DNA from 3 places in the Paenibacillus sp. YSY-4.3 genome. Region 1 is predicted to be linked to each of the others. Evidence: riboswitches for the same ligand, from Rfam matches in the RefSeq annotation. Region 1 holds a riboswitch; each other region holds the start of a gene.
What was found. A riboswitch is a leader RNA that binds a small molecule or an ion and turns the genes downstream of it on or off. The one in region 1 is predicted to bind thiamine pyrophosphate.
Positions count from the first base shown of each region.

Region 2: it holds a riboswitch for thiamine pyrophosphate, as region 1 does, so the genes downstream of both, tenA (thiaminase II) here and ACYUJT_RS23665 (YkoF family thiamine/hydroxymethylpyrimidine-binding protein) in region 1, are expected to answer to the same signal.
Region 3: it holds a riboswitch for thiamine pyrophosphate, as region 1 does, so the genes downstream of both, ACYUJT_RS00745 (ECF transporter S component) here and ACYUJT_RS23665 (YkoF family thiamine/hydroxymethylpyrimidine-binding protein) in region 1, are expected to answer to the same signal.

Region 1 covers NZ_BAABMC010000012.1:51,661-56,786, reverse strand. The annotation lists gene ACYUJT_RS23675 (Maf family protein) at 1-165, opposite strand, end outside; gene ACYUJT_RS23670 (SPOR domain-containing protein) at 333-1,451, opposite strand; TPP riboswitch at 1,590-1,703, shown strand; gene ACYUJT_RS23665 (YkoF family thiamine/hydroxymethylpyrimidine-binding protein) at 1,834-2,472, shown strand; gene ACYUJT_RS23660 (ECF transporter S component) at 2,475-3,074, shown strand; gene ACYUJT_RS23655 (ABC transporter ATP-binding protein) at 3,074-4,852, shown strand; gene ACYUJT_RS23650 (energy-coupling factor transporter transmembrane component T family protein) at 4,849-5,126, shown strand, end outside.
Region 2 covers NZ_BAABMC010000001.1:22,908-28,033, forward strand. The annotation lists gene ACYUJT_RS00100 (DUF2339 domain-containing protein) at 1-776, opposite strand, end outside; gene ACYUJT_RS00105 (hypothetical protein) at 776-1,168, opposite strand; gene ACYUJT_RS00110 (SEC-C metal-binding domain-containing protein) at 1,639-2,811, shown strand; TPP riboswitch at 2,876-2,979, shown strand; gene tenA (thiaminase II) at 3,139-3,828, shown strand; gene thiM (hydroxyethylthiazole kinase) at 3,895-4,740, shown strand; gene thiD (bifunctional hydroxymethylpyrimidine kinase/phosphomethylpyrimidine kinase) at 4,737-5,126, shown strand, end outside.
Region 3 covers NZ_BAABMC010000001.1:173,345-178,470, forward strand. The annotation lists gene ACYUJT_RS00730 (glycosyl hydrolase 53 family protein) at 1-1,343, shown strand, start outside; gene ACYUJT_RS00735 (DUF4097 family beta strand repeat-containing protein) at 1,555-2,448, shown strand; gene asd (archaetidylserine decarboxylase) at 2,560-3,375, opposite strand; TPP riboswitch at 3,531-3,642, shown strand; gene ACYUJT_RS00745 (ECF transporter S component) at 3,748-4,350, shown strand; gene ACYUJT_RS00750 (ABC transporter ATP-binding protein) at 4,354-5,126, shown strand, end outside.

The DNA.
Region 1 (5,126 bases):
AAGCTCCATGACGATTTGCTCCGGCTCCCATTGCTCCGGTGTAGTTTCGTCCGCTTCGCTTGGAATAACCTCAAACGGAATATGTAAGGAAGCCAGCAATTCCCGTCTGCGTGGTGAAGACGAGGCCAATATTACATGCCGCGATGATGAAGCTGCAAATTCCAAGTTAGGATTCTCCTTTGCTCGGCCTTCGCCCGAATAAGTTCAGAGCTGTTAACCTCGCCATTTTTTGACACTTAGCACTTCATTATTATAAGGTTAATTGATCGGCAATACAAACATAAAAAAGGCAGGGGCAACTATTTCCAATTCCCTGCCTTTCGATTGTTCGTTCACGGCCCCTCTTTGCCTCCGACCAGCTCTTGTTCTGCCAGAATGAACCGCATCGCTTCATTTTGCACTTCCCAGAGCATGGTCTGCTCGCCCTTCTCATTAAATTCCTCCATCGCCTCGACCGCACTGTTCATCGCCTTCTCCATTTCCTTCGCTGCAGCCTCTGCGGAAGATGTCAGTTTGCCCCGAACCGAGGCAGCGCTCTTGGTCCACAACTGATGGCTTTCCCTTAACTGGCCGATCTCCTCCTGGCTCTGGCGTTCAGGGGTAGCTTCTCCCAGAAGAGCTGCCGAGGAGGAGCTCAGCATGTAAGCGAGATCCGCGCTTTGCGCCAAATATTGCTGAAGGGATGCTGCATCCCCCTTATATTCCACGGTAACGGATTCCGGCAAGGCAATCTCATGCAAAATAAGGTGGACACCCCCCGTTTTCAGCCTCCCGCTAAGCAATTTAGCTTCTTCGCGATTAGGGGAGACTCCTGCGTATACCCGCTTCTCATCCAAGGTATCCCGCGCAGCAGCGATGCCTGCGGAGCGTAATTGTTCCTGGGCTAGCGCGACGCCTTCCGCCGTGCTGAATACGCCGTACTGCAGAAAATGATAGCTTTGCGAAGGCAGAACGACCTGCACGAGCGGAGCCTGTTCCTCCGTGATTAGGCTGCCCAGCACAGGGATATCTGCCGCTTCTCCGGCTGCCTCCTGCTTCGGCACGCTAATTCCGGGGATCGGCACCGACATTTCCTGATTGAACATCGACAGAACGACGAATCCAAAGAGCGCCCCGGTCACGATCGCCCCGGTCAGCGAGCCGGCAACCTTCCACCAGGAGGTTCGCGTTTGGCGAAAATAATAATCACCGCCGCCTGGTTCGGAGTGCTCCGGAAATACGGCAATCCCTGTTCCGGTATGATCCGTAAAAGGATCTCCCCAATAGTCCATCGTTTCTACCGCACGGTAAGCTGTGGTAATATCTTTGGGTCCCTGATCCGATTGCTCAGGCTCCTTGTCATGCCTTGGAGCGGGGACGGGTTTTATCCCCTGCTGGTCCCAGGCCCCCTGTGCATGGCGGGCTTCCCGCCCGTGTTCATCGAACCGGAATGTCATCTTCGCCTTGTTCACGATCCGCACGCTCCTTGTCCTCTCTTCTACCGTTACAATATGAATATTTGCGAGAATATAGACCAGTTCATTTAGGCGAGGTCTTTACAATTTAATGGAACTCTGTATAATGGGAACCATTGACAACCGCATAACGGAGAAATGCACTAGGGGTGCCTTTGCTGGCTGAGAGATCGTTCCCGATTGAGGAACGGTTAACCCTTTACACCCGATCTAGATCATACTAGCGTGGGGAAGTGCGGGGAAACGATGAATAGCGCTGCATGTTCACTTTAATATATTAAAGCAAGCACAGGCTTGGATCGATAAAACCGCACTCTTCGGGTGCGGTTTTTTTGTCGTTCCAGGCAATGATTAATTTATCCAAGGGAGGAAAAGTAACATGAACAACAATCCGATCGAGCAAAACATTCAAGCTGTGGCTTGCGGCACCAGCCGCATCGTCGGCTGCCGGTTCTCTTTGTTTCCGATGAGCGACCGGTTCGTCCCGATCATTCTCGAAGCACTGGAGCATACCGACACGTCCAAGGTTTGGGTTCAGAGCGATGACGTCAGCACCTGCGTGCGCGGCCGCCATGAGCATGTGTTCGACGTCGTTAAATCCATCTTTCTTCAAGCGGCAAAGAGCGGCGAGCATGTCGCGCTCAGCGCAACTTTCTCCGTCGGCTGCCCGGGAGATACGGAAGGAGACGTCTACATGTCCGAGGACGATGTCCGCTTAAACGAGGGGAACGACACTTCGGTAGATACCGCAGCTCAATTCGCGCTCTATCCGATGGGGGTGCCCCACTATATGGACGTTATCTATGATGCGGTAAAAGCTGCGGAAGCCGAGGGGACGTTCTCCGGCGGGATTCATTACGCCAGCCGCTTGGACGGTAATGCCCATCAGGTTTTCCGGTCGCTCGAGAACGCCTTCGTCACCTCGAGCACCAAGACCTCCCATCTAGTCATGACTGCGACGATCTCCTGCAACAGTCCATCAACTAAACCGGATCATGTGCAGAGGAAGGGGGAATAAGGATGTCATCCTGGAAGCTTCGCGACATTATCGTTCTCAGCTCGCTGTCTGTCGTATTTGCTGTCGTGTACTTGATTTTCCTGCAGGTAGGTAATGTGCTCGTCGGCTTTATGGGTCCGATGGGATATGAGGTCATCTTTGGCATATGGTTTATCGTTTCGATTATTTCGGCCTATATTTTGCGCAAACCTGGAGCAGCCCTGCTGTCCGAGACGATCGCCGGAACGATCGAGGTATTGATCGGCAACGTCACCGGCCCGATTCTGATCCTGTCCGCCTTTATTCAAGGTCTCGGCGCGGAAGCAGCCTTCGCCGCCGTAAGATACCGCTACTACAACACGCCAGTGCTCATGGGAGCAGGCGTAGGCGCCGCCGTATTCAGCTTCGCTTGGGGCTTCTTCCATTCCGGGTTTGCCGCATTGTCCACGGGTCTTGTCATCTCCATGTTCATCGTCCGGGTTATCAGCGGAGCGGTCATCGCCGGCCTGTTGGGTAAATGGATATCCGATGCGCTGGCCCGCACAGGCGTGCTGAGAAGCTTCCCCATTGGAAAGGCCGCAGCCCAAAACGCTAATCAAAAACGAACTTCGGTGAAGCTGTAATGAATACAGCGCTACCGGATCAAGATACGATGGATAAACCGATTGTTTTGGAGACGAAAGATTTATCCCTGGCTTTTAGCGAGGAGGGGGAGGAGCTAGTATTCTCCTCAATTTCTCTCCGTTTGCACCAAGGCGAAGTAATGCTGCTTCTCGGCCCGGGCGGCTGCGGGAAAAGCTCCTTGGCCCTCTGCCTGAACCGGGTGTATCCTTCAGCCATCGATAGCCTGGTGACTGGCGGCGTTTATCTGCATGGCGAATCCCTCGAAGGACAAGACCCAGGGGAGATTGCGCAGCAGGTAGGAATCGTGTTCCAAGATGTGGACAGTCAATTTTGCATGCTCAAGGTGGAGGAAGAGCTTGCTTTTTGCCTGGAGAACATCGGTTGTCCGCGGGAACAAATCAGCGCAAAGATTGACGAAGCGCTGCAGCTTGTCGAACTGACCGGCTGGCGGAACGCACATATCCATACTTTATCTGGAGGAATGAAGCAGCGGCTGGCACTGGCCTGCGCATTAGCCCTGAATCCGCAAGTGCTCATCCTTGACGAGCCTACATCCAATCTGGATCCGCTCGCCTGCTCGCAGCTGGCCGGTCTCATTCACTCTATTCGCAAGCAGCGGCAAATGAGTATCTTGCTTATTGAGCACCAGCTTGATGCCTGGATGCCTTATGTAGACCGCCTTGCCGTGATGGGTACGGGTGGAAAACTTGTGTACGAGGGAGAACCGCGGACCTATTTTGCCAATTCCAAAGAAGAAGCACAACATTTGGGGATATGGATGCCAGGAGCCGTTCGCCTCCACGAGCAGCTGCAAATAGAGAAGAAGCCTACATGGCAGCCGATCACCAGGGATGAATTGACCGAGCTATGGCTGAGCAAACCCGACTCTGTAAAAAGAACGCTGCTTCAACAGCTGGAGCAAACCGAAACCTTCCAGACTGTGCTGCCTGACGGAGGATCCGCCGATCCAAACGGCCAGGATGGCTTGCTGTTGATCGATAGCCTTTCCTTCGAGCGCAGCGGCGGAAAGAAAATCCTTGACCGGCTGTCCCTATCGATCCCGGCCGGGCAGTTCATTGCACTCGTCGGCCAGAACGGGGCGGGGAAGTCGACTCTCGCCGCTCTCTTGTCCGGGATATTAGAGCCGTCCTCCGGCAGAATCAACTTCTCCGGCCAACCTTTGCCGGATTGGCCGGAGCATGAGCTGCGAAAGCGCGTCGGCCTTATTTTCCAGCATCCGGAGCATCAATTCGTCACTGATACCGTCTATGACGAGCTGGCCTTTGGCCTGCGGCTGCAGAAACTGCCCGAGGAGGCGGTATCCGAACGGGTCAATTCACAGCTTGAGCAATATCGCCTGCAACATCGCCGTGATTTCAGTCCCTTCGCCCTCAGTCAAGGGCAAAAACGCCGATTAAGCGTAGCCGCGATGTTGTCCGAGGAACAGCAGGTGCTGCTGTGCGACGAGCCGACCTTCGGCCAGGATGCCTACTCGGCCCTGGAGCTGATGAATTCGCTGCGCGCCCGGGTAGACCGCGGACTGACCGTCATCATGATTACCCATGATATGGAGCTTGTCCAGCAATTTGCCGATCGGGTCATCGTGCTGGGCGAGGGGAGCATTCAATGGGACGGACGCCCTGAAGAATTATGGGATTGGCCTGAGGAGCAGCTTCGGGCGCATAAGCTCGTCCCTCCGCTCACAGCCCATTTGAAAAATAAGCTGAGATCAGCGCTCCAAAGAACACAAGATACCTGTGGGGAGGTTCTCGTATGATACGATCAGGCGCATTTGGCGGGTTCTTGAATGAAATGAATCCCTCGATCAAAGGACTCACCGTCATTATAGGGGTTATTCTGCTGTCGCTCGCCTTCGACCCGGTCACCATTTCCGTCAGCCTGATTTATATATTGATCGTCACCGTCATATTCGGCCGGATTTCCTGGCGCAGATGGCTGTTCTTGTTCGTGCCCTTCTTTATTATGGCCATCGGTTATTTCTGGACGGCCGCGCTTTTTCCGCGTTCCAATTTGCCGCAGGACTCCCCCCT
Region 2 (5,126 bases), on a different contig from region 1:
AAGCCAATCGGCAGCAAAATCATCTGATCCAGCTTGTGCCGGTAGCGGCGAGCCACCGTAATTCCATATAGCACGAAATGCTGCAATAATATGGCGATTAAGAAAAGATATTTGCTCTTATCGTAAAGGCCTTGCGCATACAAGATTAAGAGCGGTACATGCAGGACAGAAATGGCTACAATATAAGCAGCCCGGAAATTGAAACGGATTGCTACGAGCATCATGGCGATGGAGAAGACGGCCTCATACAGCAAGAACATCCACGGATTAGCCGGGGATTTGGCCAGAAACGGTATCAGATACCCTGATAGCAAGGCGATGATAACCAGCGTTTGCGATCGATGATGAACCGCTATGAACACGCCAAAGGCAATGGACATTATGTATAGCACGAAAGCAATGCCAAGCGGTATCAAGTCATAGAGCATATGCGCGGCAAAAAGAGTGAGAACTAAGACGGCATTTGCGCCGCCCAGAAGGACCTGCCCCAGCGCCTCACGCTGCTGGCGAACCTGCCTGTCTCCGAACCAGTACATAGCTGCGGCCAGAACGGCTCCCAGCAGGCAGCGAACCGGTTCATTTAAATATCCAGCGTTGACCGCGGCCATAAACAGCCATAGCACGCCAAGCAATAGCACGACGATGAATACCCGCGGCAGCCATACCCGTGAAATGGCGTATTCCCAATCGCGCGATGAACGCGGCGCATTCGCTGGCGGCCTCATATACGGGGGCTGCTGGAGTTCCAGCTGTTGGCCTTGATATGGTGCTCCCATTAAAGGGGCTTGGTTCTGGAGCTGTGCTTGATGCGGTTGGCCGTGTTGGTCCTGCTGTTGATGATGATGATGATGATGTTGTTGTTGTTGTTGTTGTTGTTCGTAATACAGTTGTTGCTGCTGCGGGTTTTGAGGGTTCCACGCAGGTTGGTCAGATTGCTGGTGATCATACTGCTGCGTGCCAGGGAAGGTGCCATGATTTTGGGACTGCCCTTGTTGATCGTACTGTTGTTGAATGTGTTGCGGCACTTGCTGCTGATGCAGTTGTTGCTGTTGTAGATGTTGATCGTGTTGGTGCTCCTGCTGTTGTGAGCTCTGCGGGTTCCACGGCGGCGGCCCGGACTGCTGACCCTGCTGCTGCGCTCGAAGAGACGATTCAAGGGCCGGATCATGGACTGCTTCCTTTTCAGCGGGCGGGTTCAGGGGGGATGATGCATATCCCTGGCCGTGTTTCAGCTCAGACAGTTGTTCGCTTATCCTTCGTAAATCTTCCTCCAGTTCTCTGATCTTGTTGTCTCTATCCAAGTTCATATCACCTCTGTTTGTTGAAAATGTTTGAACGATCTGACGAAGATACCTGATCAACCATTGACGATAACGGATGGCCCGCAATCCTTCAAGTCCATATTTTGGAAGTGAATACTTTGGCTTTAAAGGGATTATATGCTATTAATAACACCGCGAACAATAATTTCTGCTAATGAAAATTATGAAATTTGCTGAGAATTCCTCTCCTAGACGCCATTTGTGTGGTAGTATATGTAGTTGAGCCCGAAATAGTGGGATATCCGGTGGATTTATGACTGATGCGATACAATGGGAAATACAAAGGAAACAAGGAATTGAAAGAGGAGAACTGAACTTGGAAGATTATAATGAAATGCTTGAACAAATGAATATCCAGCATGCGATTATCGGGGAAGTAACGACAAGTCTGCCTGACATTCTTCAAGATCTGACGAAGGTTCGTTTGTCTGCGCTTGCTTCGGCCTGCAATTTGCCTGGACGTTCCAAGATGAAAAAGCAGGAATTAATAGAAGCGCTGACAGCCTATATGACCGACGCGGAGCATTTGCAATCAGCTCTGCTGATGACCAGCAGCCTGGAATGGCAATTGTTCGAATCGCTTCTTCGTCAACCTGTTCTGCAGAACAATCTCATTCTGATCGAGCACTATTGGTATCTTATGAACCGTGGGCTCGTATTTACTTATTTCAGCGAGGGCCAGCTTTATATCGTCATGCCGGATGAGATTAGAGAAGCTTACGCCAAGCTGGACCACGTGAATTTCCACCAACAACGAGCGGGTGCGCAGCTCGTTCATGAGTATATATTAGCTACAACCCACTTATTCGGCGCGATTGAGCCGGACAAGCTTATTGAAATTTATAATGCGCAGAACAGTGAGCAGCTCGATCAGAAACGATTCAAGGAGCTATTCGGAGAGCTAACGAGCAGAGAACAGAATTACACGATAGCTGAGGGTTTCATCATTGATGGATATTTGTCTCTTGAGGAATCGCAAGGAGATTTTAAAGAGCTGTTGTCGCAGATTAAAGGCAAGCCGCATTTCATTCCGAAGCGCGAAGAGCTGTTGAAATATGCCGAAGAAGATTACTTCGAGATGACGCCGCAGCTATCGAAGCTGAGAGCGTATGTGATGAAGGAAATTTCCCGGGATGCGGAATTGGTCGACTATCTTATCGACGATATTCAGCTAGCCTGTACGATGCAAGCGACTTCGGGCGAGTTGATCCATGAATTTGAGAGACGAGGTCTGAAATTCCAAAGCATGGAGCAGGCCGATACCGTTGTCGCTCTGATGAACGATGTATATAACCATACAAGACTGTGGATCCATAGAGGCCATACTCCGTTCGCGATGAACCGGATTTTCGGCAATGTGGAGCTGAGATCGGCACATCGCCAGCTAAGTCCATTGAACAAAAGCCAGGTGTCCGTCACCAAGATCGGCCGCAACGAGCCATGCCCATGCGGCAGCGGCCTCAAGTACAAAAAATGCTGCGGCAAATAATTTGAAATATCAAAAATTTGACAACTCTTGTAAAGACAGATACAGTAATAGTGAAAATGAATAGGAAGTCCACTAGGGGAGCCGTCAGCGGCTGAGACAAGATCTTATCTTGGACCCTTTGAACCTGATCTAGTTCGTACTAGCGTAGGAAAGTGGAGTCGGAATCCAATGTCTGACACTTATTACAGCAGCTTGCTGTCCGTGTAAAGGTGATGTTGAATGAGGCCGCTCCATTGATGGAGCGGCCTTTTTGGTATTTAAAAATGTGCGGCGTCATCCCTAATGGCTTCCTGGTCATGTTCACATTATATCCGGAGGTGGAGAACAATGAGTTTTACGCAGGAGCTTCGACAGAAGGCCGATGGTATTTTTCAGGCAATTTTTGAACACCCTTTTGTGAGAGGAATCGCTAACGGCGACTTGCAGAAGGAGCAGCTCATTCATTACGTCAAGCAGGATCATGAGTATTTAACGGCTTATATGCGGATTTACGGCATTGCCATATCCAAATGCTCGAGCCGCGATGAGATCGAAATGTTTAACCAGCAAATTTCTTTTATTCTGAACAGCGAAGTTCATCCGCATAATAACTTCTGTGCGGTTGCCGGAGTCAGCTATGATCAAATGCAAGGATATGCACTGGCTCCGGGAGCGCATCATTATATCCGCCATATGCTGAATGTTGCGCATGAAGGAAGCCTGGCTGAAATTATGGCGGTGCTGCTGCCGTGTCCATGGACTTACCTGGAGATCGGTGAGAAGCTGATGAAAGAAGTGCAGCCAACCGAAGCGCATCCTTTCTATGAGTGGATTCATTTCTATGCGACAAGGACGAATACGACTGCTAAGTTCTGTGAGCGTCTGGACAAATGGGCGGAAATTACGACCGAGCTGGAGCGCAAAAAAATGACCGAGCACTATTTGCTGAGCTGCCAGCTCGAGTACATGTTCTGGGATATGGCTTATAACGTTCAGGATTGGCCAGTGTCCATGAGTACGGCTGAATACGCCCTGTAGGGGAAGGCTCCTATATGTCGAAGGCATAATCTATCATTCTTACAAAAAGAAGTGAGGCAGATCATAATGAGTACACTTGAAAACGATATAACGGCACTTCTTACGAAGGTTCAGAGAACTAAACCGCTCATTCATAATATGACCAACGTGGTTGTGACCAATTTTACCGCGAACGGGCTGTATGCTCTTGGGGCGTCTCCCGTCATGGCTTATGCGCCGGAGGAAGTGGCCGACATGGCCCAAATCGCCGGGGCGCTCGTGCTCAACATCGGCACATTGACGAAGGAGCAGGTCGAGGCGATGATCATTGCGGGAAAATCGGCGAATGCGCATGGCGTACCGGTGCTGCTGGATCCGGTTGGGGTCGGGGCTACGGCGTTCCGCACGGAGTCGGCGCTGCGGATTCTCCGCGAGGTAAAGATATCCCTCGTGCGGGGAAATGCGGCGGAGATTGCCAACCTCATCGGCGAGACGCGCGAGATCAAGGGCGTTGACGCTGGAGACAGCGCCGACAATGAGAACGCACAGCTAGGGCTGCGGGCAGCGCGGCAACTGAATGCGGTCGTAGCGATTACAGGCAAGGAAGATGTCATTTCAGACGGCAGCCGGTGCAGGGTCGTCAGCGGCGGGGATGCGCTGCTGACCCAGGTGACGGGAGCAGGCTGCCTGCTGACATCGGTACTGGGCGCTTTTGCTGCGGTGGAGAAGGATTTGTTGCTGGCCGGCACGGCAGGGCTGGCATTCTACGGCGCTGCGGCTTCCCGGGCGGCCGAGCGCACATCTGAAATCGGCCCCGGCAGCTTTCAGATCGCCTTCCTCGACGAGCTGGCCAAGCTGCATCCGCATTCCCTGAAGGGACATGCCGCGGTACGCGAATTTGAGACTTCCGCCACAGGGGAGGAACTTGTATGAGCATAGCCAGAGCACTTACCATTGCAGGGTCGGATAGCGGAGGCGGTGCGGGCATACAGGCCGATCTCAAGACGTTCCAGGAGCTGGATGTCTTCGGCATGTCGGCCATTACGGCTATCACGGTGCAGAATACGCTGGGCGTTCAGGGCGTGTACCCGCTGCCGCCACAAGCTGCTGCAGAGCAAATCGATGCGGTAAGCACCGATCTTGGCGTCGATGCCCTGAAGACGGGGATGCTGTTTAGCGCCGAGATTATTGAGGCGGTGGCTGGACGCATCCGGGAGCATGGCTGGCGCAATGTCGTCGTCGATCCGGTGATGATCGCTAAGGGCGGAGCGGATTTGCTGCTGCCGGAGGCGGTACGGGCGATGAAGGAGCAGCTTCTG
Region 3 (5,126 bases), on a different contig from region 1:
ATATAGAAGTGAAGGACGGTGCGTTGACGGTCGGATTCGAGGTTGAAGCACCCGCGGACATCTGGGGGTATTTCGATGACGTCGAGCTGGTGCTCACCGCGGCGGAATCTACAGATCCAACGGACCCAACGAATCCAACAAATCCGACGGCTCCAGGGGGCGGTGGCGGTGGCGGAACTACCTCGACTTCTAGCCCGGCAGCAGACAAGTCAGAACCGGTGAAATCCGAGCCTGCTTCAGGACAAGTGACAATTAAACCGGAGCAAATTACTATCGCTGAATCAGGATCCGGATTAGTTACAGTATCTCCGGATGTGAACAAGGTTATTTTGACCGAAGCGTCGATAGCTTTCCTAGGGAATCGCCCGTTGGAACTGACAAACGGGAGCCTGTCCCTGACTATTCCGGCGGATGTTCTGCGGCAGCTTATCGAGTTAGGGGGAGCTTCGTCAGGCAATGGAATTGCGCTGCAGTTTGCGGCTGTAGAGCAGGAAGTTCTTGCATCTGCTCTGAAGCAGGGAGTCTTGCAAAATGAGTCTATCACGATCAAGCCGCTTGGGCAGGCTTACGATTTCAAACTAAGCTTGATAACCGGTGAAGGGACGGAGAAGGAGCTAAAGAGCTTCCGGTCTCCGATTACGATCCGGATCAAGCTGGATGCAGTTCACAATATTAAACAAACAGGTATTTTCTATGTTTCCGACGAAGGTAAGCTGGAGTATGTGGGCGGGCAGTGGGCTAACGGAGAGATGAGCGCACAAGCCAGCCACTTCAGCAAATATGCGGTGCTGGAGTTTACGAAGCGGTTTGCAGATGTACCGGAAACGTTCTGGGCTCATGAAGCGGTATCCGGGCTAGCGCTGCGGCAAATCGTTGCGGGAACGCCAACCGGCTCTTATGAGCCTGGCCGCTCGGTCAGCCGTGCAGAATTTGCAGTCATGCTGTCCCGCGCGTTGAAGCTTGAGCAGGGAGCTATGGATGAGTTTACGGATGTATCCCGGAGTGCATGGTACTACCAGTCCTTGTCAGGGGCTTATAAGGCAGGCCTTGTGCAAGGACGTGACGGCCGGACATTTGACCCGGATGCTTCGATAACTAGACAAGAGATGGCTGTAATGCTGATGAAGGCCTATGCGATTCAGGGAGGCGGCGTAAGCACACAGGAAGCTGCAGGAAGCTTTGCAGATGCAGCCCAAATCGCGGATTGGGCGGCAGCTTCGGTAAATGCGGCTCATTCCCTAGGACTAATTCAAGGCAGAGGCCAAGGGGAGTTTGCTCCTGCAGCCTACTTGACCCGGGCCGAAGCGGCACAAATCATTTATAAACTGGTAACGAAGAAATAACGCTGTATTATTTAAACAGAGGCCGGCATTGTTTGGGATGCTGGCCTCTTCTTATTATCCAAGTCTTTTGGGGAGAGCTGGCATCCTAGCCTCAGGTCTGGGATAACTCCGGTCTTCAGCCTGTGGAGCCGTATAAATAAACCGTTACAATTAAGAGAGTACATATGAGGGGAAATTCAACAATGATAATAATAGGAGGCAGGAGCGGACTATGAGTCGTGTCAGAAGCAGAAAGAGATTGAATTCCATAACAATGACGGCGGCCGCAGTAACGCTGGCCGTGCTGGCCGGCTGCAGCGGCATACAAGATAAATCCGATGAAGCGATTGTCCAGGCCACCAGCTCGCTGGAGCAGTCGGTCATCAATGCTGCGGATAAGTGGGGGCAGAGGAGCAAGGAAGCGGGATTGTCCCGGGATATTTCGGTGAGCCATCAGATGGGCAAGGCGACAAAGCTTAGCGTTGACCATACAGTTGGAAATATCAAAGTCAGCACGTATGATGGGGATAAAATCCGCGTTCATGCCGTCGTGTGGTTTGGAAAATCGACCAAGCAGGAGAGCAGGCAGCGCATATTGGATCAAGCTGAGGTAGCTGTGACCGAGAAGGGCGATCAGTTGAGGATCACTGTGCATCCGCAGGATGACCCGAATTCAAGCCTGTGGAAATGGGCGCAAAAAAAATACGGATTCTCCGACTTCATGATCGATTACGAGATAGAAGTACCGCTAGCCATGGAGAGCTATGATATCCGGAATGATGTAGGCATAGTTGAGCTTCATGACCTGAAAGGAAGCTACAGCATCCGCAGCGAAGTCGGACAGATTAAAATGGATAATGTCCGCATTACGGGGCAATCATCGATAATAACGTCCACGGGCAGCGTTGACGTGCGTATTGCCGAATTGAGCGGCGAAGGCAAGCTTAATGTCAAAACGGAGATCGGAAATATTAATGCAGCCCTGGACGATGCTGTGCAGTGCACGCTTGTTATTAAGAATGAGGTAGGAAAAATCACCGGAGCTGCGGAAGGAACGAGCCAGGTCAATGGCGGCGGAGGGGAGATCTTGCTGCAAACACAAGTTGGCAGGATTACCGTGGAGTAAGGCGAAGGCAAGCGGGCGTTATAGCCGTAAGATAATAGCAGGCCGTCTCCATTAAATGAAGGGCGGCCTGCTTGGTGAAAGATATAAGAAATTTCGTTGTCTCCGTTCAAGTCAAGATTTGACTGTTGTGCTGCGCTTGCCGGCGGGGTAGAACCTCCCTAAAGGCTCTCCCATCTTGACCTTAGAGCCCGGGGCAAGCTCAGGAAGCGGCTCAAATGTACCGTTCTCGACTAGCAGGACGACGGTCGAGCCGAATTCGAAATAAGCCATATCGTCACCCCGGTTCCAATGCTTCGCCTCGGAATCTGTATATTTGATGCTGCTTACGTTCATAGCCCCAACTTTAACGACGGCAACTTCTCCTAGATCGTGGGAAATGTAAGTGATAAGCCGCTCGTTGCGGCTGAGTACCCTCCGCATATTTCTCATTCCAAAGTCGTTGACTGGATAGACCTTCCCTTTAATATGCTCACTTTCCAGCTTGTTCCCCGTTATGGGGGCATGAATGCGGTGATAGTCGGTCGGACTAAGGTAAAGCACGAAGAAAAAACCGTGATTATAGGTTTCCGTGCGTGGAGAGTAATTAAGCAATTCCTCCAAAGAATAGTCTTGGCCCTTTACGTTGAGAATTGTTCCCGCCCGAATTTCTCCCATCGCGGTAATTAATGAATCGACGGGGCTGATCAATCCCTCCGGGAGGGAATGAATCGGGCGCATGTCCGGCTTAAGCTTGCGTGTGAAGAATTCGTTCAATGTCCGGTATTCTTTAATGTCCTTCTCGGCCTCATGCAGCGGAATGCCATAGGATTTAGCGAAAGTAGGTATAAGAAGCCGGCTTGCTTCTGAGTGTGAGAACCGACCCATCAGCCGGGAGATCCATTTCCGGGAGGTAAGCTCCGTCATCCATTTCATCCATTTTGCGGTCAAATTGGTTCCCCCTAATTCCTGTGCTGAACAATGGTGCTGCCGTTTTCCATTTCCGACTATATTGACATATAATACAAACTAAATCAACAACGAAGCTGTAATATTTAAATAATGCTTGCTACTGCAGCATCTCTTGTTGTATGGTTAAATCAATCGCATAGTGATACGGGAGCTTGAGGGAATCAGGCTGAGATTGCAGTACAATCCACTGCTGACCGTTAATCTGATCTGGATAATGCCAGCGTAGATAATCCGTTGTTCAAGGTTTTTTCGTGCCTATGAACTCATACAGCCGCCTGAGCATATCCAGCGGTTTTTTTGTTTTTTAGCCATACTAATTCAAAGAAGGAAGAAGAAGGGGAGATGACCGTAATGCAAGAAGCAGTACAAAGAAAAGGCGGCCGGGGGTTGAAGCTGAGCGATCTGCTCGTAACGATTTTCGTATCGATCGTCCTGGGGGTAGTTTATTATTTTTGGAGCGCGGTATATAATTTGTTTTCGTTTTTCCCGCAGGCGGATGAACTCGTCTATGGCATGTGGTTTATGGCGTCTACACTGGTGTTTCTACTGATCCGCAAGCCCGGTGTAGCGCTAATCGCCGAAATTGCCGCGGCGCACGTATCGATATTGTTCGGCAGCGAGTGGGGGATACAGCTTGTAATGTACAGCGTGCTCCAAGGGCTGGGCGCTGAGCTGGTTTTTGCGGCATTCCGCTACAAGAACTATTCAGCAGCTGTGGCGGCTTTGGCAGGTATAGCCGCGGCGGTAGGTTCGTTGATTCCGGACATTTATTATGGATACATCCAGGATTACCAGACTTGGCTGCTGATTGCCAAATACGGCATGCGCGCCGTCAGCTCCGCCCTGATTTGCGGATATCTGGCATATGCGATTGTGAAGGCGGTAGAGGCCACGGGAGTAACCAATCTGCTGCGGCCTGTGGAAGACAAAGATTATGCGGCGCTGGACGATTAAGCGATGATGCCTATATTGACATCCGCCGCGGTAAGCGACCAGCAGAACGGGGCAGCGGCTATAGCAGCTGGCGTAACTGGGCTGCGGCTTAAATTTCCGGGTGAAGAACGCTTCATTTTTAAAGATCTTACTATTCATGTACGGCAGGGAGAGAAGGTATTGCTGCTCGGTCCGAGCGGGAGTGGGAAGTCTACCCTGCTGCAGGTGCTCTCTGGTATTATTCCTTCGCTTGTCGAGGTGCCGATGCGCTGCGAGGATCGGATACAGCCGCCATCCTGGGGATTTGTATTCCAAGACCCGGATACCCAATTTTGCATGCCGTATGTCGATGAGGAGCTAGCTTTTGTTCTCGAAAATCTGGCTGTTCCGCAAAATGAAATGCTGGGAAGAATGGAAGAGGTTCTTCAGGCAGTCGGCCTTCAGTTGCCGGAGCTGCATGTCCAAATCGACACCTTGTCCCAGGGGATGAAGCAGCGGCTGGCTCTGGCCTCCGTGTTGCTCTCCAATCCCCAGGTGCTGTTCCTGGACGAGCCTTCCGCGCTGCTTGACCCGGAAGGCCGGGAACAGATTTGGGATACGGTCAAGAAGGTTTCCCCGGATCGGACGCTGATTATCGTCGAGCATCGGATCGAGGAAATTGCCGGCTTTGTCGATCGGGTCATTCTTTTTGGCCCGGAAGGGCAACTGCTCGGACATGGGGCGCCGCAAGAGGTATTCGGCACGTATCAATCTGAGCTGAAGGAGTTCGGTATTTGGTATCCCGGCGTATGGGAGCA